Regions from separate parts of the Pseudomonas sp. GW821-FHT09C10 genome, predicted to be linked through region 2. Evidence: predicted binding sites of a transcription regulator. Region 2 holds the regulator's gene; the other holds the start of a gene.

Region 1 (8,637 bases), on a different contig from region 2:
CCCCCGTTGGCAGACGGCAAGCCGAGTGCCGGGCCGTTCTACCTGGTGTGGACCGATCCGCAGGCCGGGCATATCAGCCCGGAGCAGTGGCCGTTCCAGATCTCCGCGATCAAGCAGTTGAAGACGGTGGCCGAACGTTTTCCGGCGCTGTTGCCCGACCCGACGTTGGCGGCGGATGATCCGGTCAACCAAGGCTTTGCGCTGTTCCAGAAGAACTGCCTGGCCTGTCACCGCCTCAATGGCGCCGGCGATGCACAGGTGGGGCCGGACCTGAATGTTCCCTACAACCCTACGGAGTATTTCAGCGGCGACTTCCTCAAGCGCTATATCCGCGACCCGCAGAGCCTGAGGCACTGGCCGCAGGCGAAGATGCCAGCGTTCGCCGCCAGCGTGTTGCCTGACAGCGAGCTGGAATTGCTGGTGGGGTACTTGAAGCATATGGCGGGGCGTAAACAACACCCCTGAACCCAGCCTGATCTCGGTGGCGAGCGGGTTATTGCTGCTGGACCAGGACCACCGGCGTCGGTGCCACGAACACCTTGGCATGCATCTGCTCATGCCCACCGCCACGGCGCATGCCGCGTACCGGGCAAGCGTCGAGGTAGTCCAGGCCCACAGCCAGTTTCAAATGCCGCTCCGGCCGGGCCAGTTGGTTGGTCACGTCAAAGCTGTACCAGGCGTCATCCAGCCAGGCTTCTGCCCAGGCGTGGCTGGCCAGGTGAGTGCTGTCTTCCGTGTACAAATACCCCGACACATACCGCGCAGGAATGCCCAGGCTGCGCGCGCAGGCCAGGAACGCATGGGTATGGTCCTGGCACACCCCCGCCCGCCCTGCGAAGGCCTGGGCGGCGCAGGTGTCGACTTCGGTGGCGCCGGGCGTGTAGACCATCGACTGGTTGAGGGCGTGCATCAGGTCGATCAGGGCCGTGCGATCACGACGCTGGTGGCAATGCTGTTGCGCGAAGGCGCGCAGGGCTTCGTCGGGCTCGGTCAGGCGGGTGCAGCGCAGGAACGGAAAGGCTGACTGGCTCTCGTGTTCAGCCTCACGCAGCTCGTCGATATCCACCTGGCCGCGGGCGCCAATGATGATGGCGTCGTGGGGTTCGTCCAGGGTCAGCACGTGCAGGATGTTGCCGAACGGGTCGATCTGCGCGCGCACCGGGCGAGGCAGGTCCAGTTGCCAACTGAGCACGTGCTGGCGCTCGCTGTCGTGGGGCGTGAGGCGCAGGTACTGGATGCTGGCGCGTACCTGGTCTTCGTAGTGGTAGGTGGTTTCGTGGCTGATGGAGAGTCTCATGCGGCCTCCAGGTAGGAACTGTAGATGGCGTCGCCCAACTGGCGGACCAAGGGGATAAAGTCGGTCAGCCAGGCGTGCAGGCCTTCCTCGAGGATTTCATCGATCGCGGTAAACCGCAGGCGCGCGTCCATCTCGGCCGCCAGGCGCTGGGCCGGACGGCCGTTGATGCCGGGCAGGCTGGCGAGGATCTGGTCGATCTCTTCGCTGCAGGCCCGCAGCGAGCGGGGTACATCGGCGCGCAACAGCAACAGCTCCGCGACTTGCCGGGCACCTGGGGCGTCGCGGTAGATCTCGGTGTATGCCTCGAACGACGATAACGCGCGCAGCAAGGCACTCCATTGATAGTAGGCGTGGGCGGTGCCATCGGTGACCGCTTCGGCCTGGTCGCCGGCCATTTCATAGCGCGCATCCAGCAGGCGCAGGGTGTTGTCGGCGCGCTCGATAAACGTACCCAGCCGAATAAAACGGAAGGCGTCATTGCGCATGATGGTGCCGTAGGTCGCCCCCCGAAACAGATGGGAACGCTCCTTGACCCACTCGCAGAAGCGGCTCATGCCGTAGCGGCTGAGGCCCTGCTGTGAGATTTCGCGAATCTCCAGCCAGGTTGCGTTGATGTTTTCCCACATGTCGGCAGTGATTCGCCCACGCACAGCATGGGCGCTGGCCCGCGCGGCACCGAGACAACTGTAGATGCTGGCCGGGTTGGCCGCATCCAGTGCGAAGAAATGCAGCAGGCGTTCGGCGTGCAATTCACCGTGGCGCTCACGGTAATCATCCAGCGTGCCGGTGATCAACAGCGGCATGGCCAGTTCATGCAGGCCATCACCGCGCCCATCCTGGGGCATCAGCGACAGCGAATAACTGACATCGAGCATGCGCGCGAGGTTTTCCGCGCGTTCCAGGTAGCGCGACATCCAGTACAAATCCGAGGCAGTTCTACTCAACATGGCATCAGTCCTCGACCACCCAGGTGTCTTTGGTGCCGCCGCCCTGGGACGAATTGACCACCAGCGACCCTTCACGCAGCGCGACACGGGTTAAACCGCCGGGTACCACACGGGTTTCCTTGCCGGACAACACGAACGGGCGCAGGTCGATATGGCGCGGCGCAATGCCGTTTTCGACAAAAGTCGGGCAGGTGGACAAGCACAGGGTTGGCTGCGCGATATAGGCGTGGGGCTTGGCCTTGATACGCGCGCGGAAGGCTTCGATTTCCGCGGCAGTGGACGCTGGGCCCACCAGCATGCCGTAGCCGCCGGAGCCCTGGGTTTCCTTCACCACCAGGTCCGGCAGGTTGGCCAGCACGTGGGACAACTCGTCGGGCTTACGGCACTGGAAGGTGGGAACGTTCTGCAGGATCGGTTCTTCGTCCAGGTAAAAACGGATCATCTCGGTGACGAAGGGGTACACCGACTTGTCATCCGCCACCCCGGTGCCGATGGCATTGGCCAGCACCACATTGCCCGAGCGATACGCCGCCAGCAGGCCGGGCACGCCGAGCATGGAGTCGGGGTTGAAGGCCAACGGGTCGAGGAATGCGTCGTCGAGGCGACGGTAGATCACGTCCACGGCTTTGGGGCCGTCGGTGGTGCGCATGAACACACGGTCATCGCGCACGAACAGGTCGGCGCCTTCCACCAATTCCACACCCATTTCCCGAGCTAAAAATGCATGCTCGAAAAACGCGCTGTTGAAGCGCCCAGGGGTCAGCACCACCACGCTGGGATTATCCAGGGGGCTGGCGCTTTTCAGGGTATCGAGCAGCAGGTTGGGGTAATGATCGATCGGCGCGATGCGCTGGGCGGCGAACAGCTCGGGGAACAGGCGCATCATCATCTTGCGGTCTTCGAGCATGTAGCTCACGCCGCTGGGTGTACGCAGGTTGTCTTCCAGCACGTAGTAGGTGCCGTCGCCGTCGCGTACGAGGTCGACTCCGGAGATGTGGGAATACAGGTCGCGGTGCAGGTTCAGCCCCTGCATCGCCAACTGGTATTGCTCATTAGCCAGTACCTGTTCGGCGGGAATGATCCCGGCCTTGATGATGCGTTGTTCGTGATAGAGGTCGGCGAGAAACATGTTCAGTGCCTTGACCCGCTGGATGCAGCCACGCTCGACCATCCGCCATTCGCTGGCGGGAATGCTGCGGGGGATGGTGTCGAACGGAATCAGGCGCTCGGTGCCCTGCTCGTCGCCGTAAAGCGTGAAGGTGATCCCGGCACGGTGAAACAGCAAGTCGGCTTCGCGCCGGCGCTGGGCCAGCAGTTCAGCGGGGGTGTCGGCCAACCAGCGGGCGAACTCGCGGTAGTGAGGGCGAACCTGCCCTGCCCCATCGTACATTTCGTCGTAATAAGTGCGGATCATGCCGTACTCCTTGTCACCCGGACGCAAGAACCATCGCAAGGCCCGTGCCAGCGGCATAAACACTTAAAAATCAGTGGGTTAAATATAAGCAAGGAACTGATCGCACCGTCCTGGTGCGCAGAATGCCCGCTGCCCTGCTGCACGCTTCATGGCAATGCAAGCTTTGGCTATCAACAGCATAGTCAGAGTTGATTTCACTGCCCGTCGAAGCGTGCGGATAATCGCCCCCATCCGCTGAACAGGACATGTCCTACAGCTTTAACCATTGCGTAATCGGTACCGTGATCACTCGTGTACCGACCGGCTCCTTCGGTCTTCCCTTTCAGCCACCCTTTTCTACGGGTGGCTTTTTTTTGTGCAAGAAAGAGCGGCGCAAGTTCCACAAACCTTCATATACCGCAAACAAAATCGGCCGACCCTAAGGCCAGCCGATACGCTGTGTTGCTCATACAATGGCGCTACATGGGTAACCCACGCACCTCCTGCTTGACGCCCCAACCTTCGATGATTCCGCCCAGCGGCTCGACCACCGCTCCAAAGTCCTGCTCGAAGTCTCCTATGCCATCGTAGGTTGCAAACATGATCTTGCTCAGTTCCAGGTACCAGGCGCCGTCGTCGCGCGCACTGACCTGGGCATTCAGGGACTCACCACGAAATTCACCCGCAGCCCTGCGCGCCCGTTCCTCATCCGGGAAAATGGCGTAGAACTCAATGGGGTGGAACCGTGAAAAGTCGAAGCCGCCTTCTTTCATGCGGCGCAGAACGTTGGTGCTGATGTCTTCTTGATAGGCTGTGCTCATGAAACGTCCTCCTCAAACCGATGGATAGACTTTCCGTGCTTCCCAAAGCCCGCGCCCTACTGGCGCGGGTACTACGGCAGGTACAGCACCGCAGGAAAACAAGCATGTAGCTGACAAGACCAGACCTTAGCGATTCATTCGCTGATCTCACTTGCAGAGTAGCGCGAAGCTATCACCTCCACCAGAGGTGCTTGAATGGCATACAGGGAATGTTCAGGCGGCGGGAGAGATGTCGAGGATCTGAATACTGTTCTGGTCTTTGAGGATCTTGACCGTGGGCTCGGGCTTGCGGCCCTCAAGGTCGTTGAGGTCCAGTTCGGCGGCCACGGGCACCAGCTTGTTGCGAATCATGTGTGCCGCATCTTCGAGGCTGGGCTTGTGCTCGCAGGTGAACTGCTCCACGGACTGTACGCCGTGATCATCAACGAAGGTAATCTGCCACTTTTGCATCGGTGCCTCCTCGATAAAACCCATGTGTGGGCTTACATCTATCTGGACCTTGAGGGCTCGGCAAACGTTCCACTCACCTCAGGAGGCACCGGATCAAGCGCAGTTATTTTTCAGCGTGTTCCTTCAGGGCTTTCAAGGTGTTGAACGGCGCGTCCACCACGAACTTGTTGGCCAGCCACGATGGCACGCTGCCGCCTGGCTCGGTGTGTACCTGGTAGGTGACTTCGGTCTCATTGGCGCCTTTAGGGACCAGTTTCCAGAAGCCCTCGACCTGAGCGACACGCACGTAGCCTTTTTCTTCGGGCTTGTAGGTCGGCACGCCCTGCAGCTTGCGGGTTACGCTGCCGTCGACGTCCTTGGTGGTGGTGACATGGATGTACGAATCACGATCGGTCACCGGGAACGGCGCCTTGAACTGGGTGTAGGTCCAGGCCTCATCGCCTTTCTTGTCCACCAGCTTCTGGGATTTGCACTCATGAATCCACGAGCAGGCGCCGGCCACATCTTCCTGCAGGGCCTGGATCCTGGCGACAGGCGCCTTGATCACGGTAACACCGCGATAGGCCTTGTATTTGGAGCCAGCGACTTCGCTCAGGGACACCTTGATACCGTCTTCATCCTTGGCAACCTGCCAATCCTCAGCCTGGGCAGTGGCAGCAAATACCAGCGTAAAACCGCACAGCACAGCCATTCGTTTCAGCGAACCCATTGTTGTATTCCTTATTGTTGAAGTTCCGATAGTAAAGCCCATCAAGCCGCCGTCATCTGCTCCCACCAGCCGATCAACCGAATCGCATCGGCCTGGTCGGTGCCGCAGACATCGATATCCGCCTTGAAATCACTGCACACGGCCGGGCGCTCCGGGCGGCCGAACAGTTGGCACAGCTGTTCGACCGATAGGTGCAGGCAGCGTTCGCCCGCCGGTTTGCCATTGGGCATCCCGGGTAAGGGCGAACTGATGGAGGGGGCGATGCAGCAGGCGCCACAGCCTTCACGGCAATTCATGACCAGCAGGTCCTCGACGACTCAATAGGGACGGCCGGGCTAGAGTACGCCCTTAAACAGCCGTTTTAAAATGGTTTAACAGGGGTTTTTCGCACAAAACAAAAGTGACCGACCAGTCTGCGACAGATGGTCGATGGCCCGCGTCACTGTGCAGGAAAAAGTTTACTGCTTGAACTCGAATTCCAACGCCGCACCTTCCACTTCACGGCGCTCTTCGTTGCGCAATTGCAGCTTCATCTCATTGCTGAGCAAACGGCCATTGATCTGGAACGCACTGTTGTCGGTAGGCTTTTCACCGAACATCGGCGGCAACAACGGCACGCTCTTGGGCTTGGGCACGGTACCCAGGGGCTGCAGGTGCCTGACCATGTCCGAAGGCAGGGACAAATCCAACTGTGCCGGTGGCAGTTTGGTCTGTGCCACTTCCTGGGCTGACTTGGATTTTTTCGCCGTTGACGCACGCTTTTTCGCCGTGGCGCTTGGCTTCTTCGTGACGGGGGCTTGCTTGGCGGAGGAAGGTTTTTTTACCGGGGCATCCTGCCGGGTGTTGGCAGCGGTCTTGTTTTCAGCCAAGGGTGCCGCCGCCAGCGCTGTGCCGACGTTACACAGGCTTAACAGGCCAATCACCAAAGCAGCGCGAACAATTGAGGTCATATTGCCTACAGCATTAACGGCAGAGGGCCATATGCTCGCTTGTTGTGCGCGGCATGACAAGCACGGTGATCATCCAGCTATCGGCGTTGTCCCTTTTCAACGCCTCAAAAGCCGGCTGCGGTTTCCTGGCATAACTGGCTGGCCAGCATCCCCAAGGTCATCAGCGCTCGCTCTGCCTCGCGGTTCCACGGTGTGCCGCAGTTAAGACGAATACAGTGGTTGAACTGCTCGGTATTGCTGAAGATCAACCCCGGCGCAATGCTGATGCCCTGTTGCAGGGCGCGCACGTGCAGTTCCTGGGTATTGACCCGCCCTGGCAAACTGACCCACAAGATAAAGCCGCCCGTCGGACGGGTCATCTGGGTGCCTTCCGGGAAATACTGCTGCACCGCCAGTTGGAAGGCGCTGAGATTCTTGCGGTATTCCTGGCGGATGTAACGCAGGTGCCGGTCGTAGCCGCCGTTCTCCAGATACGCTGCCACACCCATCTGGGTGACGCTGCAGGCCGAGTGGGTGCTGAACATTTGCAGGCGCTGGATTTCCTGCTGGTACTTGCCGGCGATCATCCAGCCGATGCGCACACCCGGCGACAAGGTCTTGGAGAAACTAGAGCAATAGATGACCCGGTCCAGGCGGTCGTAGGCCTTGAGGGCCTTGGTGCGGCCGAGTTCGAACATCAGTTCGCCGTAGATATCGTCTTCGACAATCTGGATATCGAAATCCGAGGCCAGGCGCAGCAACTGTTTCTGCCGTTCCTCGGGCATGGTGCCGCCCAGAGGGTTGCTCAGGCGCGTGGTCAACACCAGGGCCTTGATCGACCATTGGTTGGCGGCCAGTTGCAGGGCTTCCAGGCTCATGCCGGTGGACGGGTCGCTGGGGATCTCGATGACCTTGAGGCCCAACAGGTCGGCCAGTTGCAGTAAGCCGTAATAGGTGGGCGATTCAGCCGCGATTAAGTCGCCGGGGCGTGTCAGCACCCGTAGCGACATCTGCAAGGCGTCAACACAGCCGTGGGTGATTACCACTTCGGAGGGGTCCACCACCACGCCGGCGTCACGCATGCGAATCGCCACCTGGCGGCGCAGCGGCTCGAAACCGGGGCTGAACATGTAGCTGAAGGCGCGTGGGCTCTGGAAGCGCGTGACCTTGGCCAATTGCTGGTGCAGCGCCCGTACCGGCAGATAGTCGACGCTCGGCACGGCGGCGCCCAGCGGGAATACACCTTCGCGGCGCGACTCGCCCAATACCTGCTGGATAATGCTGCTGCGGGTGACCAACCCCGGGCGCTCGACCCGCGCGATGTCCGGCGTGGGCGCCGTGAGTGCCGGCGTCTGGTGCACGTAGTAACCGGACTGCGGCCGTGCCCGGATCAGCCCCTGGTCTTCCAGGTTGGCGTAGGCCTGCAATACCGTGGCGTGGCTGACATTGAGCTGGGAGCTCATCTTGCGCACCGAGGGCACGCGCTCGCCAGGCTGATAGACACCGCGACGGATGTCCTCAGCCAGTTGCTGGGCGATACGTTGGTAAAGCAACAGATTGGTCATGACGCAGCACTCGATTTCACGGGTATTTTATTTTTGTGTGAAACATACCGGCACAGTTTAGAAGTGTACGGGGACAGTTGCCACAATAGTCGAGCGCGCGCGGGAGTGACAGTAAAAACTGTAAGGTGAGTGGAGAGAATACTCAGATGTATACAGAACAATGTGGGAGGGGGCTTGCACCCGATGACGGAGTGTCAGTCGCCGAAAATAGTGACTGATCTACCGCTATCGGGGGCAAGCCCCCTCCCACACTTTTGATTTGCGCAAGGCTTCAGCGAGCGGCGCCCAACTGGCCCTTCTCGTCGGAGAACACTATTTCCACACGACGGTTCTGCGCGCGGCCACGCTCGGAGGCGTTGGCTTCCACCGGGTACTGGTCGCCGTAGCCTTCAACCTGGATGCGCTGCTCATCGATCCCCAGGTCCACCAGCACATCGGCCACCGATTGCGCACGATCACGGGACAGTTTGAGGTTTTCCTGCTGACCACCGGTATTGTCGGCGTACCCCTCGATACGCACCACACG
Region 2 (8,637 bases):
GGCATGCCGGATGCCGACAGCTTGGCCATGGGTATTGCTTTGCAGGATGTGCCCGAAGGCCTGGTCATTGCGCTGGTATTGGCCGGGGCAGGGATGTCCCGGGTCAGGGCATTCCTGATTGGCGCTGCCTCAGGCTTGGTGGAGCCAGTGTTCGCCGTGCTTTGCGCCTGGCTGGTGACCCTGGCTGAGGTGCTGTTGCCCTTGGGCCTGGCGCTGGCCGCTGGTGCGATGTTGTTGGTGGTCACCCACGAAGTGATCCCGGAGTCGCGTCGCAACGGTCACGAAAAGCTCGCCAGCCTCGGGTTGTGCATGGGGTTCTGCTTGATGATGGTGATGGATACCGCCTTGGGGTGAGGCCTCAGCGGGGATAGGGGTTACTCACCCTCATCAAAGAAGTTGTTGATCAGCGCCACCAGGGCGTCCATGGCTTCCTGCTCTTGCTCGCCCTCGGTGCTCAAATGAATTTTGGTGCCTTTGCCGGCTGCCAACATCATCATCGCCATGATGCTTTTGCCATCGACCATGCTCTCAGGTGTACGCCCGGCGCGGATCTGGCAAGGGAACTGCCCGGCAATACCGACGAATTTGGCCGAGGCGCGGGCATGCAGACCCAGCTTGTTGATGATTTCAATTTCCAGAGCGGGCATCGCGGGGGTGTTCCTTTCAGCTAAGGTCGCGGTGGCGAACCTGGACGTTCTTGAGGGTTTGTTGCAGCACCTGGCCCAGGCGCTCGGTCAGGTAGACAGAGCGGTGGTGACCGCCGGTGCAGCCGATGGCAATGGTGACATAGGCTCGGTTGCTCGCGGCAAAGCGCGGCAACCATTTGAGCAGGTAGCTGGAAATGTCCTGGAACATCTCCTCCATATCCGGTTGCGCGGCCAGGTAATCGGCCACAGGCTGATCCAGCCCCGACTGGTCGCGCAGTTCCGGCTTCCAATAAGGATTGGGCAGGCAGCGCACGTCGAACACCAGGTCGGCATCCACCGGCATGCCACGCTTGAAACCAAAGGACTCGACCAGAAATGCCGTGCCAGGCTCCGGCTGGTTCAGCAGGCGGAGCTTGATGGCATCGCGCAACTGGTACAGGTTGAGGCTGGTGGTGTTGATCTTGAGGTCGGCGAGGTCAATGATCGGCCCCAGCAGCTTGGTTTCGTCCTCGATGGCTTCGGCCAGGGAACGGTGCGGGCTGCTGAGGGGGTGACGTCGGCGGGTCTCTGAGAAGCGCTTGAGCAGGGTTTCTTCGTCGGCGTCCAGATACAGCACATCGCAATGAATGTGCTTGGCGCGCACCTCTTCGAGCAATTCCGGAAAGCGTGTGAGGTGGCTCGGCAGGTTGCGGGCGTCAATCGAAACCGCGACTAGGGGTTGTGCCAATTCGGTATGGATCAGTGCTCGCTCCGCCAATTCCGGGAGCAGACCGGCGGGCAGGTTGTCGATGCAATAGAAGCCGTTGTCCTCAAGGACGTTGAGGGCGGTACTTTTACCCGAGCCGGAGCGGCCGCTGACGATGATCAAACGCATGATTACTGCCCGTTTTGTTCATCCAGGACAACTTGGTACAGCGCCTCGTTGCTACTGGCACTGCGCAGTTTGTCGCGTACTTCCTTGCGGTCGAGCATGCTTGCGATCTGCCTAAGCAGTTCCAGGTGTGCGTCGGTGGCAGCCTGTGGGACCAGCAGAACAAACAGCAGGTCTACCGGGGCGCCGTCGATCGCGTCGAAATCGATAGGTGCGTCCAGGTGCAGCAGGGCGCTGACAGGTGTTTCGCAGCCTTTGAGGCGGCAGTGGGGAATGGCGATGCCGTTGCCAAAACCGGTGGAGCCGAGTTTTTCACGGGCAATCAGAGCCTCAAAGACATCTTGCATCTCCAGCTCAGGCACTTGGCTGCTGATCAGGTTGGCAATTTGTTCGAGGGCTTTCTTCTTGCTGCCGCCCGGCACGTTCACGAGGGAACGGCCGGGGGTCAGGATGGTTTCAAGTCGGATCATGGGGGGAGAGTTAACGACCTGTACCTTGCATCAGGTGCAGATTCTTTTCCTTATGCTTTATGAGTTGGCGGTCCAGCTTGTCGTAGAGCGAGTCGATCGCCGCGTACATGTCTTCATGTTCCGCATTGGCAACGAGCTTGGCATTCGGCACGTGCAGGGTGGCCTCGATTTTCTGCTTGAGCTTGTCGACCTCCATGATGACCTGCACGTTGGTGATCTTGTCAAAATGCCCCGCAAGCTTGTTCAGCTTGCTCTCGGTGTACTCGCGCAGGGGCTTGGTAACTTCCAGTTGGTGTCCACTGATGTTGACTTGCATACAGCTTCTCCTTCGTTGCCAGTGCATAAAGCGGCGGGTAGGAATACCCGCCACTGGAACGCTGTGGCCCGCCCGTCACATCAAACGCTTACGCTCGCTGGAAGGCGCGATCCCTAGGGACTCGCGGTACTTGGCGACGGTTCGACGGGCGACCTGAATGCCTTGTGCCTCCAGTAAACCAGCGATCTTGCTGTCACTCAACGGCTTTTTCTGATTTTCCGCAGCAACCAGTTTTTTGATGATTGCGCGGATCGCCGTGGACGAGCATTCGCCGCCTTCGGATGTGCTGACATGGCTGGAGAAAAAGTATTTCAGCTCATATATGCCCCGTGGGGTATGCATGAATTTTTGTGTGGTCACCCGGGAAATCGTCGATTCGTGCATGCCCACCGCTTCTGCGATGTCGTGCAGGACCAGCGGTTTCATCGCCTCGTCACCATATTCCAGGAAGCCGCGCTGATGCTCGACGATCTGGGTGGCCACTTTCATCAGGGTTTCGTTGCGGCTTTGCAGGCTCTTGATGAACCAACGCGCTTCCTGCAACTGGTTGCGCATGAAGGTGTTGTCGGCGCTGGTGTCGGCACGGCGCACAAAACCGGCATATTGCGGGTTGACCCGCAGGCGCGGCACCGACTCCTGGTTCAGTTCCACCAACCAGCGCTCGTTGTCCTTGCGCACGATCACGTCGGGAACGACGTATTCGGCTTCGCTGGACTCGATCTGCGAGCCTGGACGCGGGTTGAGGCTTTGCACCAGCTCGATGACCTGGCGCAGGTCGTCTTCCTTGAGCTTCATGCGCCGCATCAACTGGCTGTAGTCGCGGCTGCCCAGCAGGTCGATGTAGTCGGTGACCAAACGCTGGGCCTCTGCGAGCCAAGGGGTCTTGGCGGGCAGCTGGCGCAGTTGAAGCAGCAGGCATTCGCTCAGGGTGCGGGCACCAATGCCGGCGGGCTCGAATTGTTGGATGCGGTGCAGGACCGCTTCAATTTCGTCCAGCTCGATGTCCAGTTCCGGGTCGAAGGCCTCGAGAATCTCTTCGAGCGTCTCGTCCAGGTAACCCTGGTTATTGATGCAGTCGATCAGGGTCACGGCGATCAGGCGATCGGTGTCCGACATCGGCGCGAGGTTCAATTGCCACAGCAGATGGCTCTGCAGGCTCTCGCCGGCGGAAGTACGGGTGGTGAAGTCCCACTCGTCATCGTCATTGCTGGGCAGGCTGCTGGCGCTGGTCTGGTAGACGTCCTCCCAGGCGGTGTCCACCGGGAGTTCGTTGGGAATGCGTTCGTTCCAATCGCCTTCCTCAAGGTTATCCACCGTGGGGGCGGTTTCCTGGTAGGAGGGTTCCTGTACGTCGGAATTGGGTTTTTGCTCGATGTTGTCGGCCAGTGGGTCTGCATTATCGAAGTCGTCGCCTTCTTCCTGGCGTTCGAGCATCGGATTGGACTCCAGGGCCTCCTGGATTTCCTGTTGCAGGTCCAGGGTCGACAATTGGAGCAGGCGGATGGCCTGTTGCAGCTGCGGTGTCATCGTCAGCTGCTGGCCCATTCTCAGGACTAGCGATGGTTTCATGGCAGGGGCTTAACACCTTATTCGCCGGCGCAATGCGCCATCCACGACAGGGCGCGTGAGCGCCAAACATAAGCAAATTATATGCCTGATATCGGGGGCTTTGCCTAGAGCGCGGTAACAATAAAAATCCGGAGGTTTTCATTGACTCCCGCGCATCGGGCAAACGACCTGCCACCGCCTTGTTGTTGCAGGCGGCCTTACAGGCGGAACTCGTGACCCAGGTACACTTCCTTGACCAATTCGTTGGCCAGGATGGTGGCAGAGTCGCCTTCGGCGATCAGCTGGCCATCGTTGACGATATACGCGGTTTCGCAGATATCGAGGGTCTCACGCACGTTGTGGTCAGTGATCAGTACGCCGATGCCCTTGGCCTTGAGGTGGTGGATGATCTGCTTGATGTCGCCGACTGAGATGGGGTCGACGCCGGCAAACGGCTCGTCCAGCAGGATGAACTTGGGGGCAGTGGCCAGGGCGCGGGCGATTTCCACGCGACGACGCTCACCACCGGACAGGCTCATGCCAAGGTTGTCGCGAATGTGGTTGATGTGGAATTCCTGCAGCAGGCTTTCCAGTTCTTTGCGGCGGCCGTCACGGTCGAGTTCCTTGCGGGTTTCAAGGATGGCCATGATGTTGTCGGATACCGACAGCTTGCGGAAGATCGACGCTTCCTGCGGAAGATAGCCGATACCTGCACGGGCGCGACCGTGCATTGGCTGGTGGCTCACATCCAGGTCGTCGATCAATACGCGACCTTGGTCCGCCTGAACCAGGCCGACGATCATGTAGAAGCAGGTGGTCTTGCCGGCGCCGTTAGGGCCAAGCAAGCCGACGATCTGGCCGCTGTCGATCGACAGGCTGACGTCGCGCACGACCTGACGGCTTTTATAGGCCTTGGCCAGATGCTGGGCTTTCAGGGTTGCCATTACTCGGCCTTCTTCTTCGGCTGGATAACCATGTCGATGCGTGGGCGTGGCGCGGTGACCTTGCTGCCATTGGCACGACCGGCGTTGGCGATCTGCTTCACGGTGTCATAGGTGATCTTCTCGCCTTCCGTGGAGTTGCCATCGGGGCTGAGTACCTTGGCCTGGTCGATCAGCACGATGCGATTCTGCTGGGCGTGATACTGGATGGTCTTGCCGTAGCCCTTCATCGGGCCGGTGTCGGTAGCCGACTGCTTCTGTTCGAAGTAGGCCAGGTTGCCCACCGAAGTCACCACGTCGATATCGCCCGCCTGGGTGCGCGTCAGTGTCACCGTGTTGCCGGTGATCTTCATCGAGCCCTGGGTGATGATCACGCCGCCGGTATAGGTGGCGACGCCTTGCTTGTCATCCAGTTGCGCATCGTCAGCCGAGATGTGGATCGGTTGCTGGCTATCGTTCGGCAGAGCCCAGGCGCTCACGCTTCCCAGTGCTGCGCCCAGACCGAGCAAAATAGGGAGAGTTTTAACGAGCCTCATACTGTCCTCTTACGTTCGATAGCAGGTGTATCCTGCTTTCTTTCAAATACGCTTTCATTCCCTTGCCAGTCGATACACCGCCAGCGCCGTCGATTCTAACGTCTTGCTCGGTCTGCGCATATTGCTTCTGTGGGAATACGGTCATGCGACTGCTGGTAATCACGGTGTCACGGTTTTTGGCGTCAGTGCGCGCAACGCGTACCGAGTCAATCAGTTCTACCTCGGTGCCGTCCGGGTTGACCTCGCCACGCTTGCTCGTGACATGCCATGGGAACTCGGTGCCGCGATACAGGTTCAGGTCCGGGTTGGTCAGCAGGGTGACTTCGGTGGCCTTCAAATGCTCGACTTTGTCCGAGGTCATCTCGTACTGCACCTTGCCGTCGGGCAGGAACTGCACGCTGTAGGCATTGGTTGCGTAATAGTCGATAGCCCCTTCGTCAACCTGCGCAACAGGCTGGTCGAGGAAGCGCCCCGGGCTGATATTCCAGTAGCCCACCGCCAGAAACAGCGCGGCAATGACCCCGAATAGCAGGAAGTTGCGAATCTTTTTACTCAGCATAAAACGCTCTATAGGTAGGCGGCGTGGGCCGCTTCAAGACTGCCCTGGGCTCGCAGGATCAGTTCACAGAACTCGCGGGCGGCACCTTCGCCGCCACGGGCGGTGGTGACGCCATGGGCGTGCTCGCGAACAAACGTCGCCGCATTGGCGACGGCCATGCCCAGGCCCACTCGGCGAATGACCGGCAAGTCGGGCAGATCATCGCCCAGATAGGCAACCTGCTCATAGCTTAGGTTGAGTTGGCCAAGAAGCTCGTCCAGAACCACCAGTTTATCCTCGCGGCCCTGATACAGGTGAGGAATACCGAGGTTTTGTGCGCGGCGTTCCACAACGGGGGTTTTTCTGCCGCTGATAATCGCCGTTTGCACGCCCGAAGCCATCAGCATCTTGATGCCCTGGCCGTCGAGGGTATTGAACGTCTTGAATTCGCTGCCATCTTCGAGAAAGTACAGGCGGCCATCGGTCAGCACGCCGTCAACGTCGAAAATCGCCAGTTTGATCTGTTTACCGCGTTGCAACAGGTCGCTGGTCATTTACATCACTCCCGCACGCAGCAAGTCGTGCATGTTCAGGGCGCCCACCGGGTGGTCGTCGCTATCGACCACCACCAGCGCGCCGATCTTGTGGTCTTCCATGATCTTCAATGCTTCGGCTGCCAGCATTTCAGGGCGTGCAGTCTTGCCATGGGGGGTCATCACGGCGTCGATGGTCGCGGTGCGGATATCGATGGTGCGGTCCAGGGTGCGACGCAGGTCACCGTCAGTGAATACCCCGGCCAGGCGCCCGTCGGCTTCCAGGATCACGGTCATGCCCAGGCCCTTGCGGGTCATTTCCATCAGCGCGTCCTTCAGCAGGGTGCCGCGTTGGACGTGGGGCAATTCCTCGCCTGAATGCATGACGTTTTCCACTTTCAGCAGCAGGCGGCGGCCCAGGGCGCCACCCGGGTGGGAAAATGCGAAGTCTTCAGCGGTGAATCCACGGGCTTCCAGCAGCGCCACGGCCAGGGCGTCGCCCATGACCAGGGCGGCGGTGGTGGAGGAGGTCGGCGCCAGGTTCAGCGGGCAGGCCTCGTGGTCCACGTGAACATTCAGGTTCACGTCGCCGGCCTTGGCCAGGGTTGATTCCGGGTTGCCGGTGACGCTGATCATCTTGATGCCCAGGCGCTTGATCAGCGGCAGCAGGGTCACGATTTCGTTGGTGGTGCCGGAGTTGGACAGCGCCAGGATGATGTCATCCTTGGTGATCATGCCCATGTCGCCGTGGCTGGCTTCGGCCGGATGCACGAAAAATGCGGTGGTCCCGGTGCTGGCCAGGGTGGCGGCGATCTTGTTGCCGACGTGGCCCGACTTGCCCATGCCGACCACGACAACACGGCCCTTGCTGGCCAGGATCATCTCGCAGGCGCGTACGAAATCTGCGTCGATATGGGCCAGCAAGCCCTCTACAGCTTCAACTTCGAGGCGGATGGTGCGTTGCGCGGATTGAATAAGGTCGCTGGTTTGGCTCATGTCTGAAGTCGTATAGCCTGACGAAAAGTCGGCGATTATAGCGGTAATGAACAATTCCCTCACGCAAGTTCGTCAGGCTTTATTCAACGAATGCCTGAGAACCATCCTCAGTAACATAGCCAGCAACGTTTTTTCCCTGTCCCTAAACTGAACTAGCGCAGTTCCGGCCTTGGGCGCCCTGTACCAGCAGTGATATAGTTCGCCGCCAGTTCGGTCCGCCCAGCCCATGTGGCTATCTATATGCGTCACCGTTGCAAACGTTTGTCGCATGCATGGTGTCTGAGTGAGAGGCTGCATCCCAAGGAGTTTAGATGAGTGCCGATAACGCCTACGCGGTCGAGCTGAAGGGACTGACCTTCAAGCGCGGGACGCGCAGCATCTTCAATAACGTCGATATTCGCATTCCCCGTGGCAAGGTCACGGGCATCATGGGGCCGTCCGGTTGCGGCAAGACCACGCTGTTGCGTCTGATGGGCATGCAATTGCGCCCCAGCGCCGGTGAAGTATGGGTCAACGGCCAGAACCTGCCGACGCTGTCGCGCAGTGATCTGTTCGATGCGCGCAAGCATATGGGGGTACTGTTCCAGAGCGGTGCGCTGTTTACCGACCTCGATGTGTTCGAGAACGTGGCGTTTCCGTTGCGGGTGCATACCCAGCTGTCCGACGAAATGATTCGTGACATTGTGTTGCTGAAACTGCAGGCCGTGGGCCTTCGTGGTGCCATCGACCTGATGCCCGACGAACTGTCCGGTGGCATGAAGCGCCGCGTGGCCCTGGCGCGTGCCATTGCCCTTGACCCGCAGATCCTCATGTACGACGAGCCCTTCGTCGGCCAGGATCCGATTGCCATGGGCGTGCTGGTACGCCTGATCCGTCTGCTCAACGATGCGCTGGGTATCACCAGCATCGTGGTCTCCCACGACCTTGCAGAAACCGCGAGCATTGCCGATTACCTTTATGTAGTCGGCGATGGCCAGGTGCTGGGGCAGGGTACGCCTGAAGAACTGATGAACGCCGACAACCCGCGTATTCGCCAATTCATGACCGGCGATCCCGATGGCCCCGTGCCTTTTCACTTTCCGGCAGCGGATTACCGCTCAGACCTTCTGGGGAAGCGCTGATGCGCAAGACATCTCTCATCGAGAAGGTTCGCCTTTTCGGTCGATCCGGTATCGACATCGTCGAAGTGCTGGGCCGCTCGACGATTTTCCTGTTTCACGCGTTGCTCGGCCGCGGCGGCA

What was found. The regulator sigma-54, encoded in region 2, starts transcription at its own class of promoters, with help from an activator protein. The targets are predictions, from matches to a motif close to ANTGGCATNNANNTTGCTNT.
Region 1: the regulator sigma-54 is predicted to act here: its motif matches at 3,691-3,710, upstream of AC07OT_RS07290 (circularly permuted type 2 ATP-grasp protein).

What each region holds. Positions count from the first base shown of each region.
Region 1 covers NZ_JBWKPE010000003.1:75,538-84,174, forward strand. The annotation lists gene AC07OT_RS07275 (c-type cytochrome) at 1-465, shown strand, start outside; gene AC07OT_RS07280 (transglutaminase family protein) at 494-1,297, opposite strand; gene AC07OT_RS07285 (alpha-E domain-containing protein) at 1,294-2,244, opposite strand; gene AC07OT_RS07290 (circularly permuted type 2 ATP-grasp protein) at 2,249-3,658, opposite strand; gene AC07OT_RS07295 (ribonuclease E inhibitor RraB) at 4,117-4,458, opposite strand; gene AC07OT_RS07300 (hypothetical protein) at 4,672-4,908, opposite strand; gene AC07OT_RS07305 (START domain-containing protein) at 5,012-5,617, opposite strand; gene AC07OT_RS07310 (YkgJ family cysteine cluster protein) at 5,659-5,913, opposite strand; gene AC07OT_RS07315 (translation initiation factor 2) at 6,076-6,567, opposite strand; gene AC07OT_RS07320 (aminotransferase-like domain-containing protein) at 6,672-8,111, opposite strand; gene AC07OT_RS07325 (OmpA family protein) at 8,383-8,637, opposite strand, start outside.
Region 2 covers NZ_JBWKPE010000002.1:437,632-446,268, reverse strand. The annotation lists gene AC07OT_RS05815 (ZIP family metal transporter) at 1-354, shown strand, start outside; gene AC07OT_RS05810 (HPr family phosphocarrier protein) at 375-647, opposite strand; gene rapZ (RNase adapter RapZ) at 664-1,521, opposite strand; gene ptsN (PTS IIA-like nitrogen regulatory protein PtsN) at 1,524-1,988, opposite strand; gene hpf (ribosome hibernation-promoting factor, HPF/YfiA family) at 1,999-2,304, opposite strand; gene AC07OT_RS05790 (RNA polymerase factor sigma-54) at 2,380-3,873, opposite strand; gene lptB (LPS export ABC transporter ATP-binding protein) at 4,071-4,796, opposite strand; gene lptA (lipopolysaccharide transport periplasmic protein LptA) at 4,796-5,329, opposite strand; gene lptC (LPS export ABC transporter periplasmic protein LptC) at 5,316-5,888, opposite strand; gene AC07OT_RS05770 (KdsC family phosphatase) at 5,897-6,421, opposite strand; gene AC07OT_RS05765 (KpsF/GutQ family sugar-phosphate isomerase) at 6,422-7,396, opposite strand; gene AC07OT_RS05760 (ATP-binding cassette domain-containing protein) at 7,708-8,517, shown strand; gene mlaE (lipid asymmetry maintenance ABC transporter permease subunit MlaE) at 8,517-8,637, shown strand, end outside.